3 regions of the Nonomuraea insulae genome follow, and region 3 is predicted to be linked to each of the others. Evidence: riboswitches for the same ligand, from Rfam matches in the RefSeq annotation. Region 3 holds a riboswitch; each other region holds the start of a gene.
What was found. Region 3 has a riboswitch for thiamine pyrophosphate ahead of ACFPZ3_RS05780 (purine-cytosine permease family protein). Riboswitches for the same ligand answer to the same signal wherever they lie in the genome.
Positions count from the first base shown of each region.

Region 1: another riboswitch for thiamine pyrophosphate. It lies ahead of thiC (phosphomethylpyrimidine synthase ThiC); the one in region 3 lies ahead of ACFPZ3_RS05780 (purine-cytosine permease family protein).
Region 2: another riboswitch for thiamine pyrophosphate. It lies ahead of ACFPZ3_RS43350 (FAD-dependent oxidoreductase); the one in region 3 lies ahead of ACFPZ3_RS05780 (purine-cytosine permease family protein).

Region 1 covers NZ_JBHSPA010000108.1:79,286-89,262, reverse strand. Annotated here, with positions in the region: gene ACFPZ3_RS60630 (ATP-binding protein) at 1-341, shown strand, start outside; gene ACFPZ3_RS60625 (very short patch repair endonuclease) at 338-853, shown strand; tRNA gene ACFPZ3_RS60620 (tRNA-Arg) at 1,749-1,820, opposite strand; gene ACFPZ3_RS60615 (response regulator transcription factor) at 1,936-2,322, shown strand; gene ACFPZ3_RS60610 (tetratricopeptide repeat protein) at 2,583-3,209, shown strand; gene ACFPZ3_RS60605 (AIM24 family protein) at 3,479-4,147, shown strand; gene ACFPZ3_RS60600 (ArsR/SmtB family transcription factor) at 4,190-4,492, shown strand; gene ACFPZ3_RS60595 (YbaK/prolyl-tRNA synthetase associated domain-containing protein) at 4,482-5,003, shown strand; gene ACFPZ3_RS60590 (cellulose binding domain-containing protein) at 5,014-6,054, opposite strand; gene ACFPZ3_RS60585 (universal stress protein) at 6,161-6,982, opposite strand; gene ACFPZ3_RS60580 (hypothetical protein) at 6,988-7,335, opposite strand; TPP riboswitch at 7,426-7,538, shown strand; gene thiC (phosphomethylpyrimidine synthase ThiC) at 7,531-9,075, shown strand; gene ACFPZ3_RS60570 (hypothetical protein) at 9,214-9,537, shown strand; gene ACFPZ3_RS60565 (glycine betaine ABC transporter substrate-binding protein) at 9,580-9,977, opposite strand, start outside.
Region 2 covers NZ_JBHSPA010000057.1:16,167-26,143, reverse strand. Annotated here, with positions in the region: gene ACFPZ3_RS43370 (polyprenyl synthetase family protein) at 1-788, shown strand, start outside; gene thiE (thiamine phosphate synthase) at 904-1,542, opposite strand; gene ACFPZ3_RS43360 (Rv2175c family DNA-binding protein) at 1,520-1,894, opposite strand; gene ACFPZ3_RS43355 (NAD(P)/FAD-dependent oxidoreductase) at 1,925-3,088, opposite strand; TPP riboswitch at 3,147-3,263, shown strand; gene ACFPZ3_RS43350 (FAD-dependent oxidoreductase) at 3,232-4,485, shown strand; gene thiS (sulfur carrier protein ThiS) at 4,482-4,682, shown strand; gene ACFPZ3_RS43340 (thiazole synthase) at 4,675-5,430, shown strand; gene pknB (Stk1 family PASTA domain-containing Ser/Thr kinase) at 5,557-7,464, shown strand; gene alc (allantoicase) at 7,536-8,474, opposite strand; gene allB (allantoinase AllB) at 8,475-9,785, opposite strand; gene ACFPZ3_RS43320 (glycerate kinase) at 9,782-9,977, opposite strand, start outside.
Region 3 covers NZ_JBHSPA010000008.1:65,708-75,684, forward strand. Annotated here, with positions in the region: gene ACFPZ3_RS05745 (LCP family protein) at 1-1,064, shown strand, start outside; gene ACFPZ3_RS05750 (GOLPH3/VPS74 family protein) at 1,072-1,731, opposite strand; gene ACFPZ3_RS05755 (TenA family protein) at 1,755-2,360, shown strand; gene ACFPZ3_RS05760 (Fpg/Nei family DNA glycosylase) at 2,391-3,269, shown strand; gene ACFPZ3_RS05765 (MFS transporter) at 3,262-4,662, opposite strand; gene ACFPZ3_RS05770 (winged helix-turn-helix transcriptional regulator) at 4,739-5,173, shown strand; gene ACFPZ3_RS05775 (rhodanese-like domain-containing protein) at 5,251-5,574, shown strand; TPP riboswitch at 5,629-5,744, shown strand; gene ACFPZ3_RS05780 (purine-cytosine permease family protein) at 5,734-7,056, shown strand; gene ACFPZ3_RS05785 (methylated-DNA--[protein]-cysteine S-methyltransferase) at 7,019-7,594, opposite strand; gene ACFPZ3_RS05790 (ATP-binding protein) at 7,689-9,557, shown strand; gene ACFPZ3_RS05795 (ATP-binding protein) at 9,700-9,977, shown strand, end outside.

The DNA of each region.
Region 1 (9,977 bases), on a different contig from region 3:
AGGCCCACCGCGTCGTGCGTTTTAAGGCGGTCGATACAATGATTAGAGAGGGGCGATCTAAAGGGCTCGCTGTGGTTCTCGCCACGCAACAGCCCGCAGACCTTCCCGACGTGGTTAAAACCAACGCTCAGACAAAGATTTGCTTCCGACTTCCAGATGCCACAGTAGCTGCCGTAGCTGCAAGAAAGCTGAATCCCAGCGACTCTAGGCTTTCTGATCAAATCAGAACGCTGGGAGTTGGCGAGGCCCTGGTTAGCTTCGGAGGAGGTCGACCACGTCTTCTGCGTATGACACAGGCGCACCGAGATAGCCCGCAGTTCATCCGCCCAAATGAGCTATGACGAGGAAATCAAGCGCTGGCCGCCCGAGTACATCACGCCGCACGCCACGGACCGGAGATGTAGCCCGAAGTTGGGCTAGTAGTGAAGCGGTACGCGGGCGGATGCAGAGACAGAAAACGCGCGACACTCTGCCCGAGATGGCGGTTCGTCGACTACTTCATAGAGCAGGACTGCGCTATCGAGTAGATGTGCCTCCCCTTCCGGGGTTGCGTCGGCGTGCCGATATTGTATTTGGCCCTGCTCGTGTGGCTGTCTTTATTGACGGATGCTTCTGGCATGGATGTCCCGAGCATGGAGCACGTACTACTCGATCTAATAGTGACTATTGGGCGGCGAAAGTGGCGCGTAATAGGGCCCGGGATAATTCGACAGATGATGAGCTTGCAGCAGCTGGTTGGCGGGTTATACGAGCTTGGGAACATGAAGATGCTAGGAGCGTCGCGGTACGTATAGCTGAAGTCGTGGCGGCACGACGACCAGCAAGGTGCAGGAGGCTGGGCGGCACGGACTAGGCTTACTCGCTTTGGGTGAGCCGCCATTAACGCTGTCCTTTTCGTGCCCGGCTGCGCAATTTTAGGCCTCAGAGAGGCTCTTGATAAGGTTGTGGCATCTCTCCTGAGATTGAGTGAATTCTGGAGTGGATGAATAGCGCTCTCATTGAGCGTGTGGCGGTGCTGACCGCGACCGGCCGAAGAGTCGCAGCGCGGGCAGAAGCCGCCACGAGCGCCGGGCCGGCGCAGGCGGTCCGGCCTTGAAACCGTGGAGAAAAGTCTCATCCGGTCATGACATCACTGCATCGACTGCGCACTGCATCGATCAGTGGAGCTTGAAATAGGCGGACAGAGGCGACGCTGATCAGCGACGGCACGTGCTGGCTGGAGCGCTCACCACTCACGCCTAGGAATCGGTCGACGCATCGGCCATGACCGCCGTGTTGGTGCCTGCGGTCGTCACAAGACGACATTCCGAGCAGTTGCAGGCCCCGCTCTGGAGCGCGAGGCCTTCCGGGCGCCGCCAACCAGTCGCTACCGGCTCAAGGCCCTCGGTCGGGGGGGGGGGGGCTGGTTTCCACGACTGGGGCGGGCTCGATGCCGACCGCCACGAGTTCGTCGCCATCCAGCGCACCACAGGCGATCTCGCATTGATCGTGGCCGCCGACGAGTGATCAGCACCTGGGCGATATAGGGATCTGCTGACCCGTGCCGATCTCAACCGCATCTGGGAAGCACAGGTGACATGGAGCCGCCTCGCCGTTCGAGGCTCAGATGGAAGCTCGATCATGGTCCACAACTGGTCCACAACCAGCGAGCTTCAACGAGAACGGGCGGGACTCCGTGAGACTGGAGGCCCGCCCGTACCTGCGATGTTTGCCCTGGTCAGCGGCCTGAACCGCCGGTCAAGATCGTGTGCCCCCTGTAGGATTCGAACCTACGCACCCGGCTCCGGAGGCCGGTGCTCTATCCCCTGAGCTAAGGGGGCTCGACGAGTGTTAAGGCTACCAGCATCTGGGCACCACTCGGCACCAGATAAAGGTCCTTGAACACTTCTGGTGAAACCCCCCGTGACCGCCCCGCTACAGGTTAACTTTGCGCCCGTGGGCGAGGTTCTTGGGAAAGTACTGGTCGTAGACGACGACGAGGTCATTCGGCAGCTGATCGCGGTCAATCTGAACCTGGAGGGGTTCGAGGTCGTGACTGCCACGGATGGGCAGGACTGTCTCGAGCGGGTGCTCGACGTCATGCCCGACGTCATCACGCTCGACGTGATGATGCCCTTCCTGGACGGGTGGACCACGGCGCAGCGGTTGCGTACGGAGGAGGCCACCAGTCACATCAAGGTCGTGCTCATCACGGCCAGGGCTCAGGACGATGACAGGGTGCGGGGGTTGGGGATCGGGGTGGATGCCTACCTGACCAAGCCGTTCGATCCGGCTGAGCTGATTCAGGTTGTGCGGGATCTGGCGGCGGGGAGTCGGAACTGAGTGGGGCAAGTGGTGTCGGTGCCGGTCCCGGCCAGTCGGGATGGTGGCTGGCGGCGTTGGTCTCGGAGCGTGGGTTTGTGGTCAGGGGTTGGTCCTGTTCCCTGGTGTGGGATTTGTGAGGAAGCGCGGGCGTTTTCTCTGATTTCGGGTGTCTGGGTGGGTTAGGCTCGCGGGCTACTGATCTGGTGGGTTGGGCTTGCGGGCTTCTGTATTGGGCTGGGTTTGGCGCGCGGGCTCCTGATGGGTGGGGTGGGTCGCGGATGGGGCGGATCGAGCGGGCCAGGCTGGCGTACGAGAGGGCCGTTTTTGCCGGTGATGGCGGCGGGGTGGTCGGTGCGGAGCGGGAGCTCGATCAGGTTGAGGCTGATCTCGCGGTGGCTCGGGGGCGGCTGATGCATGCGCGGTTCCTCGATGGGGAGCCGGCTCAGGAGCGGGAGCTGGAGCTGTTCGAGACGGCTGTGCGGCTTTATCGGGGGCTGGGGGATGTTCGGGGGGAAGGCGAGGGGCTGTTCTGGGTGGGGGTGTTTCTGCAGGTGGTTCGGGGGGACCATGAGGCGGCGCGGCCGGCGTTGGAGCGGTCTCGGGAGCTGGCGGAGCAGGCCGGTGACAAGCTGACCCTTTCGTACGCCCTGCGCCACCTAGGCATCGCCGAGCATGTCGCCGGGCGGCTGGTGGGGGCGCGGGAGCGGCTGGAGGAGTCCGTACGGTTGCGGAAAGAGGTCGGGTTCTCCGCTGGGGTGGCGGCCAATCTGGTCGGGCTGGCGCATGTCGCGGTGGACGAAGGGCGGCGGGGTGACGCGGTCGTGTTGCTCGATGAGGCAGAGGTGCTCGCGGAGGGGGCCGGAAGGGTCATGCGGTCCGTAGAGGAAGCGCGGGGTCGGCTCTAACGGGGTCGCTCTAACGGGGTCGGCTCCAACGGGGTCGGCTTCAATGGGCTCTATCTAGCGGTCCCGGACGGCTGTAGGTGCTGCGGCACACGATGGGCGGGCGCGGGCACGTATCCAAACGGGCGTGTCTCTGGCGAGCACGTAACTAACGGCGCGTCTCTGGCGGGCGTGTATCTAACGAGCACGTACGCGGTCCTAGCGGGTGCGGTACGCGGTTGGCGGATCTTCCGTACGCTGGCCGCAACATCTCTCGCGAAAGGCTTCAAAACGTGCGTAGCTCGATTTTCGGTAATCTCGACCCCCAGCAGTTGCCCCCAGGATTCTCCCTGGAGAACGGCAAGATGCTCCGCGTCCAGCTGCCGCAAGAAGTGCTGGCCAAGCAGGGCTCCATGGTGGCCTTCCAGGGGCAGATGGACTTCGACTACGAGGGCGCGGGCGGCCTCGGGAAGTTTCTCAAGAAGGCCATGTCGGGTGAGGGCACCTCGCTGATGCGCGTACGCGGCCAGGGCCTGCTCTATCTCGCTGACAATGCCGACGACATCCACCTGTTCTTCCTGGAGAACGAGGGCATCACGGTCAACGGACGCAACCTGCTGGCGTTCCAGCCGCAGCTCACCTGGGACATTCAGCGGGTTCAGGGGGCGGGGGTGGCGGCCGGCGGGCTGTTCAACACCACGGTCACCGGGACGGGGTGGGTGGCGGTGACCACGCACGGCACGCCGGTGCTGCTCGACGCGGCTCGCATGCCGACGTTCGCGGATGGTCAGTCGGCGGTCTGCTGGAGTACGTCGTTGCAGGTCGGGGTCAACCGGACGATGAAGGCGGGGGCGTTGATCGGGCGGGGGAGCGGGGAGGCCATGCAGCTGGCGTTCAGGGGGCAGGGGTTCGTGCTGGTGCAGGCCAGTGAAGGGCCTCCCGTGGTGACCGCCTCCAAGTAGGGCAAGCTGGACAGGGAATTAGCTAATTGCCATAATGCCTTGGTGCTGGACATCGACCTGGTCAAGGCGCTGGCCAATGACAAGAGGCTGCTGGTCCTGGAGTGGTTGCGTGATCCCGAGCGGCATTTCCCGCCGCAACGCGACGGCGACCTCGTACGTGATGGCGTCTGTTCGCTGTTCATCGCCGAGAAGCTCGGCGTGAGCCAGCCCACCTGCGGCGAGCATCTCAAGGTGCTCGCCAAGGCGGGGCTGATCCGTGGCCGGAGGATCAAGCAGTGGGTGTTCTACCAGCGCGACGAGGAACGGATCGCGGCGGCGAAGGAGTTGTTGGGCAGTGACTGGTGAGCCGTATCCCGCTTACGAGCGCTTGATCGGGGACATGGAGGCCGCGAAAGCGCGTTACCGGGTGATCGACCACGCGCCCGAGGGGCGTACCGAGCAGGTCAGCGCGTTGCGCGGGCACGACGTGTCGCAGGCGGCCAAGTGCCTGATCGTGATGGTCAAGGTAGGCAAGAAGCAGACCCGGCACGTGCTGGCCGTCGTGCCCGGGGATGCCCGGCTCGACCTGCAGGCGGTCAAGGCGCTGCACGACGGCACATACGTGGCCTTCGCCGGCAAGGAGAAGGCCGAGGAGCTGGCCGGGAGTGTGAGCGGGACGGTGTTGCCGTTCAGCTACGACCCCAGGCTCGAGCTGGTCGCCGATCCGTCGCTGCTGGACCAGCCCGAGCTGTACTTCAACGCCGCCCGCCTCGACCGCTCCGTGGCGCTGGCGACCGACGACTACGTGCGGCTCGCGGCGCCCAGACTGGCCGCGATCACGGCGCCCAGACTGGCCGCGATCACGGTGAACGACTGAGCGCTGGCGATCACAGCGAACAACTGGGTGTAGGGGCGGTGTTGGCGCCGTTCCAGGAGGCCAGGAAGCCGAACGTGGTCGAGGCGCCGGGCGCCAGGGTGCCGTTCCAGCTCACATTCCGCACCGTCACCGAGGACCCGCTCCCGCCCAGCGTCCCGCCCCAGATCTGGGTGATCTGCTGCCCGTTCGCGAACGTCCACCCCACCGTCCAGGCGCTCGTCGCCGCGGTGCCGGTGTTCTTGACGGTGACCTCACCCTGGAAGCCGCCCTGCCACTGACCGGTGGCCTTGTACGTGGCCGCGCAGCCCCCCTGCGGAACGGTAGGGGTGACGGTAGGCGTGGAGGTGGGGATGCCGGACAGGGCGTTCACCAGGGCCGGGTACCACTTGTCGGACATCTTCTGGTCGCCCGCGGCGTTCGGGTGCACCCCGTCGTAGGTGTCCGTGCCCGTGCTGAACCCGGCCCACTGGTCGACCACCGTGATCGGCGACTGCTGGGTGGTGGTCGCGGAGGCCCAGGCGGGGATGGCGTTGTTGAAGTTCACGGCTCGCTGGGCGCAGTCCGCGCAGCTGGACGGGTTCATGGGGATGATCTTGGCGACGATGATCTTCATGGCGGGGTTGCTGGCCCGCATCTGGTTCACCATCGTGGTGAACGCGCTGAGGATCGTCGCAGGGGCGATGTTGCTCCACACGTCGTTGGTGCCGAGATGCATCAGGACGACGTCGGGCTTGGTGGCGGAGAGCCAGCCGGTCAGCAGGTTCTGGCCGGCGATGTTGGTGGCGAGGTAGCCGCCGTGGCCCTCGTTGTCCCCGTCGTGCGCCACTCCGCAGCCCTGCGGCGGCAGCGTGCCCACGAAGTCGATGTTGGTGTAGCCGGTGCTCCGGAGGCGGTTCCAGAGCAGGGCCCGCCAGCAGCCGGGGGATCCGGTGATCGAGTCGCCCAAAGGCATGATCCTGGTGGCGGCGGCGCTGGCCGTGGCGGTGGTGGCGAATAACACCGCCGCGGCCAGGGCCAGCATCGCGGCCAGCACGGAGCCGGTCTTGCGCATCGTCTGCTCTCCCGTCGTAGCCTGCGCAGATCGTAGGATCGCGCGGCGGTGACGGGAAGCGGGCGATCATCGCGGAGAGCATGACCTGGGGGGATGGATGTAACTTTCAGCCGTGTACGACAGCGAGGGGCCCGGGGGCGTGGTGCAGCAGCGCCTGGCTGATCGAGCCGATGAGCATCCCCGCGAACTGTCCGTGCCCGCGCGACCCGACCACCAGCAGGTCCGCACCCACGGCCGCCTCTTTGAGCACCTCCACCGGATGGCCGTGCACGACCTCCGCGACCACGTCCACCCCGGGATGCCGGTCCTGGTGCCCGGCCAGCGACTCCTTCAGCCGCCGCAGCACGTCCTGCTCGCCTTCGCGGTCGGCCGGCTCGAAACCGCCGGCATGGGGCCAGGCCCACGCCTGTACGGCACGCAGCCGCGCGCCCCGCAACTCGGCCTCGGCGAAGGCGAACTCCAGCGCCCGCCCGGCTCCGGGCGAGCCGTCGGTCCCGGCCACGATCTCGCCGCGCGGGGAGAGGGGCAACTCGTGGACCAGCACGACGTCGGTGCGCGCGTGCGCCGTCACTCCATAGGCGACCGACCCGACCAGCAGCCCGCGTACACCACCGATCCCTCGGCTGCCCACGACCAGCAGTTCGGCCCCCTCCGACGCCTTGATCAGCGCGGATCGAGGATCGCCCGGCAGCAGCAGGCCCTCCACCCGCACCCGCGGCCACTCCCGCTGGATCCGGTCCTGGGCGGCGGCGAGCACGGTGTTGGCGCCCTCGCGCATCCACCGGGCGACCTCGGCGTAGCGGACGGTCTCTCCGCACACCCACTTCGGCACGGCATGCGCCACGGTCAGTGGCGTCTGGCGCAGCGCGGCCTCGGCCGCTGCCCAGGCGGCCGCCTCCAGGCCGGTGCGGGAGCCGTCAACCCCCACGATGATCACTGTGCGTAACACTCCACCTCGGCCCGGCGCGACGCGATCCCCTTCGCCTCGGAGTCACGGGTGCACGCGCGCTCGGACTTGCTGAGCCGCAGCGTGCCGCAGACCGACACGCCGGAGTAGGTGCGGCAGTCGAGCTGGTGGTCGGCCTCGCCGATGCGGTACATCTCTCTGACCGCCGCACGGCATTTCGCCTTCCCCGTGTCGGAGTAGCGGCACTGGGCGATCATGGTGTCGTACTGCTCTTGGCTGACTTCGTGCTGATCCATGCCGTCCCCGGCGGCTGCGGTTGCGCCGGACGCGGCCATCACGACGAGTAGTCCTGCGACAGCGGCGATTCTTCTCATGTTCCCCCTGATGGGGACCGTACCGCTCAGGGCGATCGCCAAACCTCGCCGTGCTGGTTTGGGCCGGGGCCCGGCGTGGGTACGATCACCGCCGTCCAACGCGGGAGCCCGGTGTGGACCGGGCTGAGAGGACGGCTGACAGCCGCCGACCGCCAGAACCTGCTCCGGATAATGCCGGCGAAGGGAGTTTGCGCGATGAGTGGCGCGCGCTTTTCCAAGACCTACCTCGGTGACCTGAGGGTGCCCATGAGGCAGGTGCGACTGTCCGACGGCTCGGCGGTCACGCTGTACGACACCTCGGGCCCGTACACCGACCCCTCCTTCGAGCCGGACCTCGGGCGGGGGCTGCCGCGCCCGCGTGAGCCGTGGATCCGCGAGCGCCGGGAGGCGGGCGAACCGGTCACACAGGTCGGGTGCGCCCGGCGCGGGCTGGTGACCAGGGAGATGGAGTTCGTGGCCGTGCGCGAGGGGGTCGCGGCCGAGTTCGTCCGGCAGGAGGTGGCCGCGGGCCGGGCCATCATCCCCGCGAACGTCAACCATCCCGAGTCCGAGCCGATGATCATCGGCCGTAACTTCCTGGTGAAGATCAACGCCAACATCGGCAACTCCGCCGTGACCTCCTCCATCGAGGAGGAGGTGGAGAAGATGACCTGGGCCACCCGGTGGGGCGCCGACACGATCATGGATCTGTCCACCGGTGACGACATCCACGAGACCCGCGAGTGGATCCTGCGCAACTCGCCCGTCCCGGTCGGAACCGTGCCCATCTACCAGGCGCTGGAGAAGGTGAAAGGCCGTCCCGAGGCGCTGTCGTGGGAGGTTTACCGCGACACGCTGATCGAGCAGTGCGAGCAGGGCGTCGACTACGTGACCGTTCATGCGGGGGTGCGGCTTTCGTACGTGCCGCTCACCGCCCGCCGCAAGACCGGGATCGTCTCACGCGGGGGCTCGATCATGGCCGCCTGGTGCCTCGCGCACCACCGCGAGAGCTTCCTGCATGAGAACTTCGCCGAGATGTGCGAGATCCTGGCCCGCTACGACGTGTCGTTCTCGCTCGGCGACGGGCTCAGGCCGGGGTCGATCGCGGACGCCAACGACGAGGCCCAGTTCGCCGAGTTGCGCACGCTCGGGGAGCTGACCGGGATCGCGCGCGAGCACGACGTCCAGGTGATGATCGAGGGGCCGGGCCACGTGCCCATGCACAAGATCAAGGAGAACGTCGACCTGCAGCGCGAGCTCTGCGACGACGCCCCGTTCTACACGCTCGGCCCGCTCGTTACCGACATCGCCCCTGGTTACGACCACATCACCTCGGGCATCGGGGCTGCCATGATCGGCTGGTTCGGCACGGCCATGCTCTGCTACGTCACCCCCAAGGAGCACCTCGGCCTGCCCGGCAAGGACGACGTCAAGACGGGCGTGATCACGTACAAGATCGCCGCCCACGCCGCCGACCTCGCCAAGGGCCATCCGCGGGCGCAGGCGTGGGACGACGCGCTGTCGGACGCGCGCTTCGAGTTCCGCTGGGAGGACCAGTTCGACCTGTCGCTCGATCCCGGCACGGCGCGCTCCTTCCACGACGAGACCCTGCCCGCCGCGCCCGCCAAGACCGCGCACTTCTGTTCGATGTGCGGGCCCAGGTTCTGCTCGATGAAGCTCAGCCACGACATCAGGCAGGCGGGTTACGCGGAGAAGGCGGCCGAGTTCAGGCGGCTCGGCGGCGAACTCTACGTCGAGTAGCCCTTTGTCCAATGTCCAGAGTCGTGACCTGGACAAAGATCGCTGGAGCCTGCCGCTCTTCCGGTGGCAACGTGGCAGACATACCCGGTACGAGATGTCGCCGGGATGCCCATGATCACCGGAAGAGGGGGATTCTTCATGTCCATCCGCAACCGTGTGGCGGCCTTCGCCGCCGCGTCCGTCGTCGCCGCGGGCCTGGGAGTCGGGCTCGGCGCCGCCCCGGCCTCGGCGGACGTCCACCGGGGTGTGGCCGGGTGCTTCGCCTGGTCCTATGGCGACGGCAACTCCTCGGTGACCGTCTACTGGCACAACCGGTGCAAAACCAAGCACAAGCTCAAGATCAAGTACAGCCTGAGCTGGACCACGAAGAACTACACGGCGGTCGTCGGGGGCAACGGCAAGGGGCACAAGAAGTTCCAGACCGCCTCGATCGTGTCCATCAAGGACGGTGGCCGGGCCTGACCCGGTGTGTGTCGCCTCCCGGGCCCGCAGCGGGCCCGGGAGCTACTTCACGAAACCCTGTGACCTGAGCCAGTCGCGGGCCACCAGCACGGGGACGCCGCCGTCCACGTCCACCTTGGCGTTGAGCTCGCGGATCACGTCGTCGGTCAGCTTCGCGCTGATCGGGGCGAAGAGCTTGGCGATCTCCGGATGCGCGTCGGCGAGTTGGCGCCGCATGGTCACCGCCGCGTTGTACTGCGGGAAGAAGTGCCGGTCGTCCTCCAGCAGCACCAGGTCGAGCGCCTTGACCCGGCCGTCCGTCGTGGTGACCATGGCCATGGCGCACTGGCCGCTGGCGACCGAGTTGTACAACACGCCGACCGACACCCGCTTCACGTTCCCGGCCGGCACGTCCTTGCCGTACTGCAGGCCGTAGCCCTTGAGCATGCCGAGGAAGCCGT
Region 2 (9,977 bases), on a different contig from region 3:
ACAAGAGCGACCTGCGCAGGGGCATGCCGTCCGCGCACCGCCGCTTCCAGGCGATGCACGAGAAGGCCGGCTGGCACGGCTCGGCGCGGCAGTTCGGCGAGGGCGCGGCCATCCTGCTGGGCAACCTGCTGCTGATCTGGTCGGGCGAGATGTGGCGGGCCAGCGGGCTGCCGCCCGAGTCGCTGGAGGCGGCCCAGCCCGTTCACGATCACATGCGCACCGAGCTGATGTGCGGGCAGTACCTCGACCTGCTGGAGCAGGCGCACGGGGAGAACACCTTCGACTCGGCCCTGCGGGTGGCGCTCTACAAGAGCGGCAAATACTCGGTGGAGCAGCCGCTCAGGCTCGGCCTCGTGCTCGCCGCCCGCGAGCTCGCGCCCTGGATGGACGACCTCTGCACCGGGTACGGCCGGCGCGTCGGGATCGCCTTCCAGCTCCGTGACGACATCCTGGGCGTCTTCGGCGACCCCGCGCAGACGGGCAAGCCCGCGGGGGACGACCTGCGGGAGGGCAAGCGCACGATGCTCGTGGCCCGCACCCTGGCCGCCGCCTCCCCCGCCGAGGCCGAGACGGTGCGGCGGCTGCTGGGGGATCCCGAGCTGGACGAACGGGGGGTGGATGCGTTGCGGCAGATCATCGACGACACCGGCGCGCTGCAGGAGTGCGAGGACCTGATCGGCGACTATCTGGGTGAGGCGCTCGCCGCCCTCGACCCGGCCCCGGTCACACCCGGCTCCCGCACGGCACTCACGGACCTGGCCATCGCCGCCACATCCCGCAAGACCTGACCCGCGCCTGGACCGCACGGACAGCGGGCAAGCCGACAGACCTTGGCTGCCGTCGTGGCATGGGAACGGCGTTGTGGGCCGAGACGCCCGCCGGGGTGGCGGGCGTCTCGGGTAGTCAGCGGGCCGACAGGCGTTTGGCGAACTCCGCCGCCGCCGCACCAGGGTCGTCGGCGTCGGTGATCGCGCGTACCACCACCACCCGGCTCGCCCCGTACGACATGACCTCGTCGAGATTGACGAGGTCGATGCCGCCGATCGCGAACCACGGCCGCGAGGAGCCCAGCGACGCCGCGTGCCGCAGCAGCGGCGGGCCGGGAGCCGGGCGGCCCGGCTTGGTGGGTGTGGGCCAGGTGGGGCCGCAGCAGAAGTAGTCGACGCCCTCCTCCACAGCCGCGGCGGAGGCCTCGGCGGAGGAGTGGGTGGACCGTCCGATGACGATGTCGTCGCCGAGTATCTCTCGCGCGACCGTCACAGGAAGGTCGTCCTGCCCCAGATGGAGCACGTCGGGCCGGGCGGCGTAGGCGATGTCCGCCCGGTCGTTGACGGCCAGCAGTTTGCCGTGCCGGTCGCAGGCGTCGCGGAAGACCTCCAGGAGCGCGAGTTCTTCGCGTGCCTCCAGGCCCTTCTCCCGCAGCTGGATGATGTCCACGCCCCCGGCCAGCACCGAATCGAGGAACTCTGCCAGATCGCCGCGGTCGCGGCGAGCGTCTGTGCAGAGATAGAGGCGGGCCTCAGAAACCGAGGGCTTGGGCACGCCGCTTGACCTCGGTATGACGGCCGGCCTTGATCGCGTCTATGGGCGATCCTGGCAGGGACTCGTCGGGGGTGAAGAGCCAGCGTAGCGACTCGACATCGTCGTAGCCGGCGTCCTGCAACACGGTAAGTGTGCCGGGCAGGCCCTTCATCACGTCCTTTCCATCGAGGAACACCGCGGGCACCTGTGGCCCGCCGCTCCCACGGCGCACGCCGAGGAGCTTGTGGTCCTTAAGGAGTTGCTTGGCCCGCCCGATCGAAAGGTCAAGGCACTTAGCCACTTCGGGGAGTGTGAGCCACTCTTCGACGAGCTGCTCGGTCTCCCGGTCGATCTGTGCAACAGAAAGCGTCACGAAACCACAACTACCACATGCCGTGCTTGCTCAAACAACACAATCTCGTAGAACGACTTGTGGATCTACCAGGCGTTCCGCGTCCAGGCGGTGTCCTGCGCCGATGATCCGGCGACCCTGGACGAGATCGCGCGGCCGGTCCACGGCGAGCACCGCGGCGAGGGTGTCGTCGGCGGTGAGCCAGACGGCCGACCACTTGCCCTCGGGTTCGCCTCGGTAGATGAGCCGGTCGCCCGCGGGATGGTGCCCGGCATATTGCACCATGTGCCCGAACTGCTCCGACCAGAAGTACGGAACCGGATCGTACACCGCATCCTCCCCCAGCAGCGTCGCGGCGGCGACCTCGGGGGCGTTGAGCGCGGTGTCCCAGTGCTCGACCCTGAGCCTGGTCCCCCAGCGGCGCGACCACCAGGCGGCGCAGTCGCCCACCGCGACCGTGTTCGGCAGCGAGGCGCGCAGGTGCTCGTCGGTGACGACGCCGTTGTGCAGGTCGATGTCGGCGTCGGCGAGCCATCCGACGGCAGGGCGTACGCCGATGCCGGTGACGACCACGTGGGCCTCGATGAACTCGCCGCCCACCAGTCGCACGCCGCCCTCGTCGACGGAGTCGACCATGGTGCCGAGCCGCAGGTCGATGCCGTCGTACCAGGGGATGGTGCGGGCACCGATCTCGGTGCCGACGGCGGTCGCGAGCGGGGTGGGGGCCGACTCGATCACCGTCACCGCGCAGCCCGCGCGGCGGGCCGCGGTGGCGACCTCCGCGCCGATCCAGCCCGCGCCGATGATCACGATGCGGGCGCCGGGGACGAGCGTGGCCCTGAGCTCGTGGGCGTCGTCGAGGGTGCGCAGGACGTGCTGAGGGCCGTCGCCCGGCAATCTGATCGGCTCGGAGCCGGTGGCGATGACCAGGCCGTCGTAGGCGACCTCGCCCTCGGTGGTCTCCACGACGCCCGCGCGCAGCGACTTGGCGCTGACGCCCGGCCAGAAGTCGACCTCCATGGCCTCGAGGTCGGTCTCGACGAAACTGGTGTCGGCATCGCCGGCCAGCACGGCCTTGGACAGGGGCGGGCGGTCGTAGGGAGGATGGCGCTCCTGGCCTATCAGGGTGATCCGGCCGGTGAATCCGCGCCCCCGCAGGGCCTCCACGGTGCGCACTCCGGCCAGGCCCGCTCCCACCACCACGACTTGGTTCACGTTGATGACGATAACGGGGGGTGTGCTTGGACGTCGCACCGAGGCCGTAGGCTGTGGATGAAAGACGCGCGGGAGTCCGGCCGTAACCGGGCTGAGAGGAAGGCTTCGTCGGGCCTTCGACCGCAAGACACCTGATCCGGATCATGCCGGCGAAGGGAGCGCAGGTGAATGTGATCGTTGGTGGCGGGGTCGTCGGACTCTCCGTCGCCTGGCAACTGGCCCGCCAGGGTCACCCGGTGACCGTCGTGGACCCGGCGCCCGGCAAGGGCGCCTCCTACGCGGCCGCGGGCATGCTGGCCCCGGTCAGCGAGGTGACCTACACCGAGACGCCGCTGCTGCGGCTGGGGGCGGCCTCGCTACGCCGCTGGCCCGCCTTCGCCGCGCAACTGACCGCGGACGCCGGACTGACCGCAGATGCCGGACTGACCGCAGACGCCCGGCCGGGCACGGACGCCGGGCGCGGTGCCGGTGGCGGGTCGGACAGGCGCGGCTGGCAGGCCGCCGGCCCTGGGCCGGCCGCGGTGGAGGGGCTGGATCTTCGGACCGAGGGGACGCTGGACGTCGCGTTCGGGGCCGATGACATGGCGGCGCTGGAGGAACTGGCGGCGTACATGGAGAAGCTGGGGCTGCCGGTCGAGCGGCTGACCGGCCGTGAGTGCCGCTGGCTGGAGCCCATGCTGGCCCCGTCCGTGCGTGGCGGGCTGCTGGCCTCCGGCGACGCCTGGGTGGATCCGCGCCGGGTGACGGCGGCGCTGCTGACCGCGCTGGAGCGGCGGGGCGTCCCCGTGGTGCGCGCCCGCGTGACCGAGCTGCTGTACGAGGGCGGCGCGGTCGTGGGAGTACGTCTAGCGCCGCCGGAAGAGCTCGAAGCCGGAGGCATGCCGTCGGAGTTGGCGGCCGAGCGGGTCGTCCTGGCGGCTGGGGCGTGGAGCGCTGGGCTGGCCGAGGTGCCGGTGCGGCCGGTCAAGGGGCAGATCATGCGGTTGCGGTCGCCCCAGCCGCTGCTCGGCCGGTGTGTACGCGGCACGGTGCACGGCTCGTCCGTCTACCTCGTCCCCCGGGGTGACGGCGAGCTGGTGGTCGGGGCCACGCAGGAGGAGATGGGGTTCGACACCAGGGTGACGGCCGGCGGGCTCTACGAGCTGCTGCGCGACGCCAGGGAGCTGGTGCCCGGGGTCACCGAGCTGGAGGTCGCCGACGTGGTGGCCGGGCTGCGGCCGGGCACACCGGACAACCTGCCGGTCATCGGCCCGAGCGGGACGCCTGGGCTGACGTTCGCGACTGGGCATCATCGGGGCGGGGTGCTGCTGGCGCCGCTGACGACGGCCATCCTGCTGGGCGAGGAGAGCGAGCTGGCGGCGTTGTGCGCGCCAGGGAGATTTCGGGAAATTTCATGATTCTTACCATCAACGGGGCCACGCACGAGGTGGCCGACGGTATGACCGTGGCGCAGGCCGTACACACATTGACCCCGGCCACCACCGGAGTGGCAGTGGCCGTGAACGACGAGGTGGTCACCCGCAGCGCCTGGGAGACGACGGCGCTCAGCGACCGTGACCGCGTGGAGGTTCTGACGGCGGTGCAAGGTGGATGATCTGATCATCGCCGGGGAGAAGTTCTCCTCCCGGCTCATCATGGGAACCGGCGGCGCGCCCTCGCTGGAGGTGCTCGACCAGGCGCTGGCGGCCTCGGGCACGGAGCTGACCACGGTGGCGATGCGGCGGCTCGACCCGGAGGCGCGCGGCTCCGTACTGGACGTGCTGCGCAGGCGCGACATCAAGGTGCTGCCGAACACGGCGGGCTGCTTCACCGCGGGCGAGGCCGTGCTGACGGCCCGGCTGGCCAGGGAGGCCCTGGGCACGAACTGGGTCAAACTTGAGGTCATCGCCGACGAGCGGACGTTGTTGCCCGACCCGATCGAGACGTTCGACGCGGCCGAGCGGCTGGTGGCCGACGGGTTCGTGGTGCTGCCGTACATCGGGGACGACCCGGCGCTGGCGCGGCGGCTGGAGCAGGCCGGTTGCGCGGCCGTGATGCCGCTGGGCGCGCCGATCGGCTCGGGACTGGGCATCCGCAACCCGCACAACATCGAGCTCATCGTGGAGGCGGCCTCCGTGCCGGTGGTCCTCGACGCGGGCATCGGCACGGCCAGCGACGCCGCGCTGGCGATGGAGCTGGGCTGTGACGCCGTGTTGCTGGCGACGGCCGTCACGAGGGCGCAGCGGCCCGATCTCATGGCGACGGCCATGAAGGGGGCGGTGGTGGCCGGGCGGCTGGCCCGGCAGGCGGGCCGCATCCCGCGCCGCCGCTACGCGGAGGCGTCCTCCCCGATGACGCCGTGACGGCGGCGTGGCGCGTGGCCGGGGAGGCTGTGGGGCGGGTGCGGGGGCGTTCCAACGAAAACGTCTCCGCATCGGTTTCGGGCGGTCGGGCCCTCCCAGTGGCAAAACGCCCGTAAACTCAGCGGGGTGGATACGACGACTGCGGACCCCCTGGTCGGGCGGCTCCTCGATGGGCGCTATCGCATCGAGAGCCGGATCGCCCGGGGCGGTATGGCGACCGTCTACCTTGCGCTGGACATCCGGCTCGACCGGACGGTGGCGCTGAAGGTCATGCATCGCTCCCTCGCCGAGGACCCGGCGTTCGTCCGGAGGTTCATCGGCGAGGCCAAGTCGGTGGCCAGCCTCTCTCATCCCAACGTGGTGCACGTCTTCGACCAGGGCACCGACAACGACGTCGTCTACCTGTCGATGGAATACGTCCCGGGCCGGACGCTACGTGACATCCTGCGCGAGCGCGGCAGGCTGCCCGCCCGCGAGGCCCTGGAGCTCATGATCCCGGTTCTGGCCGCCCTCGGCGCGGCCCACCAGGCGGGCCTGGTGCACCGCGACGTCAAGCCGGAGAACGTCCTGATGACCGACGACGGCCGGGTCAAGGTCGTCGACTTCGGCCTGGCCAGGGCGATCGAGGCGACCAACCAGACCCGTACCGGCGTGATGATCGGCACGATCGGCTACATGGCGCCGGAGCAGGTCATGACCGGCGCCGCCGACGTGCGCAGCGACGTCTACGCCGCCGGGATCATGCTGTTCGAGCTGGTGACGGGCGAGCAGCCGTATGACGGCGAGACGCCCATGTCGGTGGCCTACCGGCACGTCCACGACACCGTGCCGGCCCCGTCGTCGGTGGCGCACGAGGTGCATCCGCTGATCGACACGCTGGTGGCGCACGCGACCGCCCGCGAGCCGCACGACCGGCCCGCCGACGCGACCGCGATGCTCGTGGCGGCGGTGGACGCGCACCGCATGTTGCCGCGCACGACCTCCCCGCCGGGCAGCGGCCCGATGATGTCCCACGCCCAGCCGCCGCGCACGTTCTCCGGCGCGCAGTCGATGCCGCAGGCGTCCCCCTCGCACACGATGATCCAGCCGCGGGCGGAGATGCCGGAGCAGCGGCGCGGGTTCCGGCCCAACTGGTTCCTGGTGGCGCTGGCCGCGGTGATGGTGGTGGCGGTCGGGCTGACGGGCTGGTATTTCGCCCAGCCCGAATACGTCTCCGTGCCCAACCTGGCCGACAACAACCTCGCGGTGGCCGAGAAGAGCCTCACCGGGGTCGGCCTGCTGATGCGCAAGGCCGAGGGCCAGTACGACGAGAAGGTGCCCGAGGGCCTGGTGCTCAGCACCGACCCGGCGTCCGGCACCGAGTTGGAGAAGGGCTCGACGGTCACGCTGGTGCCCTCGCTCGGGCCTCTGCGCATCGTCGTGCCGAACGTGTCGGGCATGACGGGCAACGACGCCCGCGCCGCGATCGCCAAGGCCGGGCTGACCGTCGGGTCCGTCAGGCGGCTGGCCAACCAGGACGTCGAGCGCGACAAGGTGATCCGCACCTCGCCGCAGGTGGGCGAGAAGGTCAAGAAGAGCGCCAAGGTCTCCATCTTCGTCAGCGCCGGGCTCGTCATGCCCGACGTCTCCGGGATGCCGAAGGACGAGGCCGCCGGCTTCCTCGGCGGGCAGGGCTTCCAGGTGCAGGTCAACGAGGTGGACGACGACGCCGAGCCGTGCACGGTGATCGCCCAGACACCCAAGGCCAAGTCCGAGGTGGACAAGAACGCGCCGGTCATGATCACGGTGGCGCGATGTGGCGGCGACATCCTCGACTGGTTCCGGCAGGGTGACAACGAGGCCCGCGACGACCAGCAGTTCGCCATGGTGCCCGGGGTGATCGGGAAGAACGTCAACGACGCCAAGGCCGAGTTGGAGGCGCTGGGGTTCAAGGTGCAGGTGCAGCGGCTGGGCAACGGCGGCGTGGTGCAGTTCCAGCGGCCGCTGCCCAACAGCGAGCGGCCCCCGCAGAGCACGGTCGTCCTATGGCAGTGAGCCTCAGGCCCCAGGTGCCGGTGAGGCTCAGGCCGGGTGGCCGTGAGCCTCAGGTCAGCTGGGAGTGAGGCTCAGGTCAGGTGGCCGTGGAGCCGGACGCGGGCCAGGCCGCCGTCCGGGTGGATGTCGACGCGCACGTGTGTGACCGGCTCCAGGCCGTCGAGGCGGAAGCGGTGCGGGGTGTCGGGCTGGAGCGGCGTCCTGGGCAGGAGGGGGATCTCGCGGTCCCCGTCCAGGCCCGTCAGTGACACCGCGCCGGGCGCGTTGAACAGCAGGTTCGTGGTGTCGATCTCGGCCAGCCTGACCACCCCGCGCCCGGCCAGGCGGATGACGAGCCAGTCGTTGCCCGGGCCGCGCCGCCTGGCGGTCTCCCAGCCCTCGGCCTGGTGCCGGGCCAGGCCGGGCGCGATGACGTTGTTGGGCGCCGAGTAGAACTCGTCGGAGCAGGCGGTGACCAGGCCGCCGTTGGCGAGGGCGGCCAGGTCGAGGCCGAGGCCGTCGTAGAGGGTCAGGTCGGGGCGGACCTCGCCGTGCACCCGGAGCCGGGCGACGCCGCCGTCGGGGTGGATGGTGAGCCGCACGTGGGTGTAGCGGTGGTCGTCGGCGACCTCGAAGTGCTGCTCGGCGTCTCCCTTGAGCGGCGACCTCGGTACGATCTCCGTCCACGTCCCCGCCAGCGCCTCGGCCGCGGAGGGATGCCCTTCGAGGGCGATCGCCTCCACGGAGGCGTACGGCGGATAGTTGCCCTTGAACCAGGCCGTGTCGATCACCACGCCGCGGATCACGCCCGGCATCCCGAGCCGTACGAGGGCCCAGTCGTGCCCGGGTGAGCGGCGGCGCCGGGTCTCCCAGCCGTCGTACACCTGCCCCTTGTTGCCGAAGGTCTCCGGCCTGAACCCCGGCCGGCCCGGCCTGATCAGGCTCTCCTTCTCGGCGAACGACTCGTCGCTGGCCGCCACGACGGACCCGCCGAGGGTGCGCAGGGCGAGGTCGGGCAGGGTGGTGAACATCTAGTGAGCCCCCAACAGGAATCGTCCGTGCGGCGAGCCGTCCACCGGGCGGCCGCGCAACCAGGTGGTCAGGACGGCGCCCTTGAGCGTGCGGCCGTGGTAAGGAGTGACCGGGTTCTTGTGGTGGAGGCGGGCGGCGTCGATCAGGTTGTCGGCCTCGGGATCGAAAGCCACCAAATCAGCGTCATTACCAACCTTTAGCCCGCCTTTTCCCGAAATTTCGGCCAATGTGGCGGGGTTGGTGGACATCCAGCGGACCACGTCCTCCAGTCCGAACCCTCTGCGTGCCCCCTCCGTCCAGATGGCGGCCAGCCCGAGCTGGAGCGAGGCGATGCCGCCCCACGCGGCGGCGAAGTCGGGCACCTTCAGCTCGGCCGTCGAGGGCGAGTGGTCGGAGACGACGCAGCTCAGCACGCCCCTCGCCAGCCCGTCCCAGAGCAGGTCGCGGTTGGCCTCGGAGCGGATGGGCGGGCAGCACTTGTACGTGGTCTCCCCCTCGGGCACCTGCTCGGCCGCCAGCGTCAGGTAGTGGGGGCAGGTCTCGGCCGACACCGCCACCCCCCTGGCCTGGGCCGCCTCCAGGACGTCGAGGCAGTCGGCGCTGGAGACGTGCAGGATGTGCACCCGCGCCCCGGTCTCCTCCGCCAGCCGCACGACCTGCTCGACGGCGCTGCGCTCGGAGGCCCCCGGCCGCGAGTCCAGGAACTCCCGGTAGGTGGGCCCGCCCGGCTCGGCCAGCAGCGCGGGGTCCTCGGCGTGCACCACCGTCAGCCCGCCGAACCCGGCGATCTCCTCCAGGGCGAGCCGCAACTCGGCAGCGGACAGCGGCGGGAACTCCTCGACCCCGGACGGCGACATGAAGCACTTGAACCCGCGGACCCCGCGCTCGTGCAGGGGCGCGAGGTCCTTGACGTTGCCGGGCACGGCCCCGCCCCAGAACCCGACGTCCACGTGGCACTGCCCCTCGGCGGCCCGCAGCTTGACGTCGAGGGCCTCGGCGCTGACGGTGGGCGGCAGGGAGTTGAGCGGCATGTCCACGATCGTGGTGACGCCTCCGGCGGCGGCGGCCCTGGTCGCGGAGTCGAAGCCCTCCCAGTGGGTGCGGCCGGGCTCGTTGACGTGGACGTGGGTGTCGACCAGGCCGGGCAGCAGGGCCAGGTCGTGCAGGTCGATGTCCTCGGTGGCGGTCAGCGGCTCGGTGTAGTCGTACAGGGCGGCGATCTTCTCGCCCCGTACGGCGAGCGCGGCGGGCCGCTCCCCCTCGGGCGTGACGGTCCTGCGGGATCTGACGACGAGGTCGAATCCGGTCATCCGTTCCCCTCGGGAAAGCGCTCGGCGGCGAGCCGGGCGGCGAGGCGTTCGAGCAGCGGCCCTGCCTCGGCCATGCAGCGGGCCGGGTCGGGCTCCAGGTCCGTCAGGGCGTAGGCGGCCTCGATGCCGGCGGCCTTCAGCTCGGCGTCGGTGAGCGTACGGCGGCCGCAGACGGCCACCACGGGCACTCCC
Region 3 (9,977 bases):
ACGGCCGGGAGCGGGCCGGGAACGCCCCGGTCCGGCCGCTTCGGTCGTCGAGTGATCATGATGAGGCCGCCGTCGGTCATAAGCCCCCCAGGAAGCCGCGCAAGGGCTTCTCCTGGAGGGTCGCCGGCACCGTCGTCGCCGGGTTGCTGGTCCTCCTCCTGGTCGCCGCCGTGGGGATGATCTTCTGGATCGACTCCCGTCTCGTGGGCATCGACGGTGTGCTCGATGACTATGAGGGACGGGTCGCCGACACCCCGGGCACCAACTGGTTGCTCGTGGGCTCCGACAGCCGTAAGGGGCTGACCGCCGCCCAGCGGAAGAAGCTGGCCACGGGGAAGGCCGCGGGGCAGCGTACGGACTCGATGATGTTGCTGCACATCTCCGATGCCGGCGACAAGCCGACGCTGGTCAGCCTGCCGCGCGACTCCGCCGTCACCATTCCCGGCAAGAGCCGCGACAAGCTCAACTCCGCGTACGCCATCGGCGGCCCCAAGCTGCTCGTCCGCACGGTCGAGACCGTCACCGGGGTGCACATCGACAACTACATGGAGATCGGCTTCGCCGGGTTCGTGGACATCGTGGACGCCGTCGGCGGGGTCGAGATCAACGTGCGCGCGGCCGTGAACGACCCCAAGGCGGGGCTCAACCTGAAGAAGGGCCCCCAGGAGCTCACCGGCTCCCAGGCGCTCGGCTACGTACGCACCCGCAAGGGCGGCGCGCTGCCCGACTTCGAGCGGACCAAGCGGCAGCGGCAGTTCCTCGGCGCGGTCGTGAAGAAGGCCGCCAGCCCGGGAGTGCTGCTCAACCCGTTCACCGCGATCCCGCTGGCGTCGAGCGCCACCGACGCGGTCGAGGTCGACTCGGGGACCGGGACGTTCGACATGCTCTCGCTGGGTCTGGCCATGGGTGAAAGCCCGGTGACCACGGTGGTGCCGTTCGGCGGGAACGAGGTCGTCGCCGGTGGCGGCTCGGCCGTCAAGTGGGATCGGACCAAGGCGCTGGCGCTGTTCAACGCGTTGAAGGAGGACAAGCCGGTGCCGAAGGAGATCGTGGACGCCGGCTGAGCCCCCCTCAGCTCCCCGATGAGGCCGTCGTGGCGGCCGACGTGGCCGCGGTGATGGCGGCCACGGCGGCCGCGTTGGCGGCGGCGATGGTCTTCGCCACCGCGTCGCCCGCCCACTCGCCCTTGGCGATCTGCTTGACGCGCGCCCTGTCGGCGCCGGGGAACGCCTTGCGGTCCAGTTTGGCCGCGTGCACGATCGCGATCAGGACCGCCGTACGGGGGTCGGGGTCCGCGCCCGTCAGGACGGCGGAGACCCGCTCCTTGACGTTCGCCTCCACGCTGGGATCCGCCTCCGGCCAGCGAGTGACCGGGAAGAGGCCGAGCACCGTGCTCTGCTGCTCCGTCAGCACGCCGGTGGTGGCCAGGCGGGTGAGCAGGCGCTTGCGCAGCTTGCCCGACTGCAGCTTCGACAACCGCCAGGCCGGACTCCTGGGCGCGCTCTTGTCGGCGATGCGGGCCAGCAAGGCGTCGAGCTCTTCGTCACCGAGCGGAGTCGGGTCCTTGATCGTCACCTTCTTCTTGGTCAGCTCCACGCGGTCGGTGACCGCCAGTTCGGCCAGGAGCGCTCCTGCCACGGCCGGGTCGAGCTGGGTCGTGTTGATGATCTGCTTGCCCTTGTCGTCGCTGTGGGCCAGGAGGAGGAGCTCCTCGGCGATCGTCACCCTCATCCTTCGACACTAACCTCCCAGCCATGAGTGTTTCGGAGAAGTTGCACGCCATCGGGCGGCCGTTGCTCCAGGATCAGCTCCTGCACCCCACGGTCGCCGGCATCGGGCGCGGCGATCTGCCGGAGGCGGTGTTCCGGTCGTGGCTGGAGCAGGACTATCTGTTCCTGCTGGACTACGTACGGGTCTTCGCGCGGCTCGCCTGGCAGGCGCCCGACGCGCACCTCGGTGACCTGGTGGACCTGGCGCACACCACTTTCCATGACGAGCTGAGCCTGCACAGGACGATGTCGGCCGAGTTCGGGGCCGATCTGGAGGGGGCCGTCAAGGGGCCGGCGTGCGCGGCGTACACGGCGTTCCTGCTGGAGTCGGCGGCGTCGTACGGGGAGGGGCTGGCGGCGCTGTATCCGTGCATGTGGGGATATTCGAGTCTTGGGCGGATATTGGCGGAGAATCCGCCTGCTGAGCCGAGATATCGAGCTTGGGTGGACACGTACGCGGACCCGGGGTTCGAGGCGCTCACCGTGCGCATCGGGGAGATGATCGACGAGGCCGATCCGGATCCCGCGCGGGCCGAGGCCCTGTTCGCGGAGGGGATGGCTCACGAGCTGGCGTTCTGGGACGTGCCGTGAACAGTCGGGGGCGCATCGTACTCTGGTGACATGCCCGAACTTCCCGAAGTGGAGTCGCTCACCCACTTCCTGCGCGAGCGCGCGGTGGGCCGCACGATCCTGGGGGTCGACGTGGTCGCCTTCTCGGCGCTCAAGACCTTCGACCCGCCGGTCACGGCGCTCGGCGGGCTGACCGTCACCGGCGTGGCCAGGCACGGCAAGTTCCTCGACCTCGACTGCGACGGCCTGCACCTGGTCATCCACCTGGCCCGCGCGGGGTGGCTGCGCTGGCGCGACGACCTCTCGGGCGCCAAGCCGGTGCGGCCGGGCAAGGGGCCGCTGGCGGCGCGGGTGCGGCTGGCGCCCGACGACGAGGGCCTGGCGCCGGGGTTCGAGCTGACGGAGGCGGGGACGCAGAAGCGGCTGGCCGTCTATGTCACGAAAAATCCGGACGATGTGCCCGGTGTTGCCGCGCTCGGCCCCGACCCCCTCGCCGAGGCGTTCACCGTCGACGCGCTCAAACGCATCGTGGGCGGCAACCGCACCCAGATCAAGGGGTTGCTGCGCGACCAGAAGGTCATCGCGGGCATCGGCAACGCCTATTCGGACGAGGTGTTGCACGTGGCGAAGATGTCCCCGTTCAAGGTCGCGGCGACACTGACCGACGCGCAGATCGCCGACCTGCACGAGGCCATCGTCACGACGCTGCGCGACGCGGTCGAGCGGGCCCATGGGCTGGCGGCCAAGGATCTCAAGGCGGAGAAGAAGTCGGGGCTGCGCGTGCACAACCGTGCCGGGCAGGCGTGCGACGTGTGCGGCGACACGATCAGGGAGGTCTCGTTCGCCGACTCCTCGTTGCAGTACTGCCCGACCTGCCAGACAGGCGGCAAGCCGCTGGCCGACCGCCGCCTGTCCAAGCTGCTCAAGTAGCGCTCAGCACCTGCCGCCGGGCTCGGGTGCGCAGGCCGGCGACGGCGATGACCGCGGCCAGCAGCGTGGCCGTCACGGGCACCACCAGGGCGGTGCGCATGGCGTCGAGCCCGGCCTCCGCGCTCGACGCCTGGCCGAGGGCCGCCACGTTGACCGCCGTCACCATCGACAGGCCCAGGGCCGCGCCGAACTGGAACGAGGAGTTGATGAGCCCGCCCGCCAGGCCCTGCTCGTGTTCGGCGATGCCGTCGGTGGCCACGATCGTCAGCGGGCCGTAGACGAAGGCGAACATCAGGCCGATCAGCAACATCGACGGCAACATGGCCGCGTACGTCCAGTCCAGGCCCACCCCGAGGAACAACGCGTACGCCAGCAGCCCCGACACCAGGCCGCCGAGCACCACCCTGGCGTTGCCGTAGCGGTTGACCAGCCACGGCGTGAGCGTCGGGGCGAGCACCACGTCGGCGGCGGCCGCCAGCAGGGCCAGGCCTGTCTGGATGGCGGACCAGCCGCGCAGTTCCTGGAGATAGAGCGTGATCAGGAACTGGAAGCCGAAGAACGAGGTCGTGAGCAGGGCCGCCATCAGGTTCGCCCGGACCAGCGGGCCCGAGCGCAGGAGGCCGAGGCGGACCAGAGGAGTGGCGGAGCGGCGTTCGACGGCGATGAAGACCGCCAGCAGGGCCAGGCCGCCGGCGAAGGCCGCGACCGTCAGGGGCAGGCCGTCGGACGGGTGCTCCAGGCGTACGACGCCGTAGACCAGCGCCATCATCGCGCCCGTGATGCTCACCGCGCCCACGAGGTCGAAGCCCCCGGCCGGGCGGCGTTCCGCGGCCGGCTCCTTGAGCAGGGGGATCGCGGCGATCAGGAGGGCCAGCGACAGCAGGACCGGGGCGAAGAACACCCAGCGCCAGCCGATCGCGGTCAGCAGGCCGCCGATCACCAGCCCGAGAGCGAACCCGCCCGCCGCCGTCCCCGCGTAGATCAGCAGGGCCCGGTTGCGCCGCGGGCCCTCGGGGAAGGTCGTGGTGATCAGTGAGAGCCCGGCGGGCGTCATGAACGCGGCGGCCACCCCCGTGACGAACCTGGCCACCAGCAGCACCCACCCCTCGTCCGCGAAGCCGCCGAGCCCGGAGAAGAGCAGGAACACCACCAGCCAGAGCAGGAACATCCGCCGCCGGCCCAGCAGGTCGGCCGCCCGGCCGCCGAGCAACATGAAACCGCCGTAACCGAGCACGTACGCGCTCACGACCCCGCTCAGCATGCCCGTGGACAGCCCGAGGTCGGCCCGGATCGACGGAAGGGCGACGTTCAGCATGGCCACGTCGATGCCCTCAAGGAAGATGGCCCCGCACAAGATGATCAGTACGCCCCAGGAGCGGGCAGGGACAGACACAACAAACCCCCGGTTACTTCTCGGCATGTCAGTTATCTCTTGTAACCGTCCACATCATGGGCCAGCATGAAATGTCATGGAAGACGGCACTTTGAGGTCACTCAGTTACTGCGAAGGCACCATGGACGACGACTACGACGTACGCCAGTGGGACACCAGGGAGGACTGCGAGGTCCGGCAGATCCTCGACCGCATCGCCGACAAGTGGTCGCTGCTGGTCATCGCCCTGCTCGACTGCCAGAGCCTGCGCTTCACCCAGCTCCGCCGCGAGATCGACGGCGTCAGCCAGCGCATGCTCAGCGTCACCCTGCGTCAGCTCGAACGCGACGGGCTGGTCAGCCGCACGGTCTATCCCGTCGTGCCGCCCAGGGTGGACTACGCGCTGACACCGCTCGGCCGTACGCTGCACCAGACCATCAAGTCCCTGGTCACGTGGACCGAGCAGCATCAGGGGGAGATCGCCGCGGCGCGTGCCACCTACGACGCGCGTGTTCATGGCCTCACTCCGTGAGGCGGGCTCGGTCGCCAGATGCCGCCGTCGCTCCTCCTCCAGACGACGGCACTCCCTCGCCGCGAGATGATGGAGTCATGACCGTTCCTGAGATCGAGGCCAACGCCGTTCCCTCCGACGCCTACCTGCTCGACGTCCGTGAGCAGGACGAATGGCTGGCGGGGCACGCGCCCGAGGCCGTGCACATCCCCATGACCCAGATCCAGGGCCGGGTCGAGGAGGTCCCCGACGACCGCACGGTCTACGTCGTCTGCCGGGTGGGCGGCCGCTCGTCGCAGGTAGCGGCCTGGCTCAACCAGATCGGGCGCGACGCGATCAACGTCGGGGGCGGCATGCAGTCGTGGGAGTCCGCGCGCCGGCCGATGGTGAGCGAGACGGGACAGCCGCCCTTCGTGGCGTGAAGTCACCCACTATGGCGGATTAGTCGCCATTGAGGCATGATGAGGGCGCCAACTACAGATCGTCGCGGGAGCTCGGGGTCGCCGGGCTGAGAGGGCAGCTAGAAATCCGCTGCCGACCGCCTGAACCTGTCCGGGTAATGCCGGCGTAGGGAGTGCGCGATGACGCATGGCGTCGAAGAAGTCCCTCTGACCCTCGAAGGCACGGCGCCGAGGACCCTCGGGGTGCTCGACCAGGGTGCGCTCTGGGCGAACCTGGGGGTCAGCCTGCTCGGCTTCTCCGGAGCGCTGTTCCTGCTCGACCCGCTCGGCAACGCCCCGCTCAGCCTGGCCGCGGCGCTGGTGGCGACGGTGGTCGGCAGCCTGATCGGCACGGCCATGGTGGGGCTGTCCGCCATCCCTGGCACGCGGGAGGGCAAGCCCGCCATGGTGCTGCTGCGCGGGCTGTTCGGGGCCAGGATCTCCTACGTGCCCACGGTGCTGAACATCGTGCAGATGCTCGGCTGGGGAGCCTTCGAGCTCTGGGTGATCGCGCAGGGGGCCACCGCGATCTTCGGTTCGGTCCCGTACCAGGTGTGGGTGATCGTGGCGGGGGTGCTCACCACCGCGCTGACGATCTGGCCGCTCGGGTCGATCCGGCTGCTGCGCCGGTACGTCACCGTCGGCGTGATCGTGGCGATGGTCTGGTTCGCGGTGTTCTTCCTGCGTGAGGCCCCCACGCACGAGGGCGGCACCTGGACGGCCTTCCCCGCCGCGGTGGACTACGTGATCGCGCTGTCGGTGTCGTGGGTGCCGATGGCCGCCGACTTCGCCCGCCACTCGCGCTCCGGCCGGGCCGCCTTCACCGGCGTGGTCGGCGGCTACACGCTGGCCCAGGTGGCGTGTCTGGGGCTGGGCGTGTACGCGGTGGCCATCGCGGGCGGGGCGGAGGCGGGGTCGGTGTTCGGCGCGTTCGTCGCGGTGCCGCTCGGCGCGTTGTTCTTCGGGATCCTGGTGCTGCGCGAGACCGACCAGTCCTTCGCCAACGTCTACTCCACCACGGTCTCGCTGCAGAACCTCATGCCGCGCATGGACCGGCGCGTCTTCTCCGTCGTCATCGGCGTGCTCACCGTGCTGATCGCCCTGGTCGCCGACGTCAACTCCTACGGCGCGTTCCTGGGTGTGATCGGGGCGGTGTTCGTGCCGATGTTCGCGGTGCTCGCCGTGGAGTATTTCGTGCTGGGCGGCGCCGGCCGCTGGAACACCGCGGAGAACGCGCCCTCGCGCTGGTCGATGCTGGTGCCGTGGGCGCTGGGCTTCGTGGCCTACTGGCTGACGACCTCGACGCCGACGGTCCCCGAATGGGACGCGCTGTGGAACGGCGTGCGCGAGGCCATCGGCTTCACCCGGCAGCCGTGGATGAACGGCGCGCTCGGCGGGGCCTTGGCAGCCGCGCTGGTGACGCTGCTCATCGGCCTGCTGCGGCGCTCCGCTGCTCGACGTTGAGCAGGTGCTGCTTGGCGTGCGCGCCGCCCGCGTAGTCGCCGAGCACGCCGTCCTCGCGCACCACCCGGTGGCAGGGCACGATCACGCAGAGCGGGTTGGAGGCCAGCGCGTTGCCGATCGCCCGCAGCGCGCGCGGCCGGCCGATGCTCTCGCCGATCGCCTCCAGCGTCGTGGTCGTGCCGTAGGGGACCGCCATGGTCTTCTGCAGCACCGTACGGGCGAAGGAGGTCGCAAGAGCCAGGTCCACCGGCGTGGCGAACGCGCGCAACCGCCCGGAGAAGTACGCGTCCAGCTCTCTGCGCACCGGGTCGAGCCGCCTGGCGTCGGGCCCGATGAAGCTGCCCACATGCCTGGTGACCAACTCGTAGACGTCGTTCTCCGCCTCGAAGCTGCAGGCCGCGAGGCCCTTGCCCGTCACGGCCAGCACCAGCCTGCCCACGGCCCCGTCGTAGGTGCCGAAGGCGATGTCAGGGAATGTGTCACCCCGATAGGTGCTGGAGGTCACCCTCAGCAGGGCATCGAGATCGTTGCTCGACATACCCTCACCCTCCTGCCCGTCGGGAATCACCGTGACCGCAGCGTATCGGACGGATCGCCCGACGTACCCACCGCGCCACGTGCACTATGGAGGAGTGGGGGACGAATGGGCCGGTAGTGACGATGAGATCTCTCGCGCGGTGCTCGCCAGCTCGCCCAACGCGGTCGTGGCGCTCGACCGCGACGAGAGCGTGCTGGTGTGGAACGCCGCGGCCGAACGCATGTTCGGATGGACGGCGGAGGAGCTGCTCGGGCGGCGGGCGCCGATGGTGCCTGACGAGCTGAGCGCCGAGCACAACGGCGTGCTGGAGCGCGTGCGGACCGGCGACCCGGTGTCGCTGCGCACCAAACGCCTGCACCGCGACGGAGACCTGCTCGACCTGCGGGTGGACATCAGCGCGTTGCGGCTGGGCAGCGCCGTGGCGGGCTACGTGTGCGTCTACCACCCGGCGCAGGCCGACGAGCTGGCCAGGAACCGGATGGCGCGCCGGGCCAGGCTCGTGCGCCGGCTGACCGACGTGGTCGGCGACATCAATTCCGAGCTTGAGCTGTCCGCCGTGCTCGATCGCATCTCGGCCAACCTCACCGAGCTGACCGGGGCCGACGCGGGCGGGTTCGTGCTCATCGAGGGTGAGCGGTTGCGACTGGTGAGCACCTACCAGTTGCCCGACTCGATCAGGGGCACCACCACCGACCTGCGGACGAGCCTGGTGGACAAGCTCTTACGCACCGGCAAGACCGTCATGCTGGAGTCCGACGGGCTCGGCGACCTGGTGTGGGCGCGGCTGGGCGGCCTGCACACGATCGCGCTGGGGCTGGCGGCCGTGGGCGGACGCCCGTACGGCGCCCTCTACGCGTTGTTCTCCCGGCGCACGCCCGGTCACCTGGAGCTGGAGCTGCTGGAGTTGCTCGCCGGGCACGCGGGCATCGCGGTCGGCAACGCGGTCGCCTACCAGGAGGCGGTGCGGCAGCGGGCGCACGAGCGGGCCGTGTTCGACGCCAGCGCGGACGGCATCGCCGTGCTCGACCACGCCGGCCAGGTGGTGCGGTGGAACCCGGCCGCCGCCGGGCTGACCGCGCTGCCCGCCGAGTCCGTCATCGGCGGGCCGCCGCCGTTCCCGCTGCCCATCGACGGCGAGAAGGTCACCTTCCAGATGGACAACGGGCGGTGGCTGGACGTGGTGAGCGCGCAGATCGAGGAGACGGGCGAGGTGGTCGTGGACTTCCGCGACGTGACCACGGCCAAGGAACTGGAGGAGGCCAAGGACCTGTTCCTGGCCACGACCAGCCACGAGCTGCGTACGCCGATCACGATCGTCAGGGGGTTCGCCAGCACGCTGGACGCGCGCTGGGACAAGATGAGCGACTCCGAGCGGCGCTCGGCCGTGCACACGATCGCCGAGCGGGCCAGGTCGCTGGGCGAGCTGATGGACCACCTGCTGCTGGGGGCCAGGGCGGGCGCCGACGAGCTCAAGGTGCGGATCGAGGAGTTCGACCTGGCCCAGCGGATCGAGGCGGCCACCCTGGGGCTGCCCGAGTTGTCGGACGTGCACCGGGTGGAGGTGGACGTCTCCGGCGGGCTGCCGTACGTGCTGGGTGACCCGCTGGCTACGGACATCATCCTGGGGCAGTTGCTGGAGAACGCGTTCAAGTACTCGCCGAAGGGCGGGTTGATCAACGTGGCGGCCTGGCCGGAAGACGACAACGTTGTTGTGGTCGTCGAGGATGAGGGAGTCGGTATCGCCCCGGCTGACCGGGAGCGGATCTTTGAGAGATTCGTCCAGGTGGACAGCGGGGACAGAAGACGGTTTGGTGGAGTGGGGCTCGGTCTCTACATCGTCCGCAGCCTCGCGAGGGCACAAGGGGGAGATGTCAGCGCTCATCCGCGACCGGGGGGTGGCACCAGAATGCGACTCGTGCTCAGGTGTGCGACCCCTATCGGATCCGACACACCGATGCGGTAACGAGGTGGTCACGGTTGCGCTGATCTATCGTCCAATGTGTACAAGCTGTGATCGAGATGCGGTTTCTGGGATCGAGTAACGGGGCATTTCGGTCGTACCGGGGAGTGTTCCCGCGGGGGGCACGGGTAACGGGGAGGTGGGTGTGTCAAGCGTGGTGCTGCTGCCGTACGCGCCGTCCAGCGTTGCCGTCGCCCGCCAGCGTCTGAGTACTGATCTGCAGGACAGTGGGGTCTTTTCCGCCGCGATCGATGATGCGGTGCTCGTGGTGAGCGAGTTGCTGAGCAACGCGCTGCGGCACGCGCACCCCCTGCCTTCCGGCATGGTCCGGGTGGCATGGCTGCGTAGCGACGATCACATCGAAGTGGCGGTGAGCGACGGGGGTGCGGCGACCGAGCCGCGGGCGGGACGCCCGACCCTGTC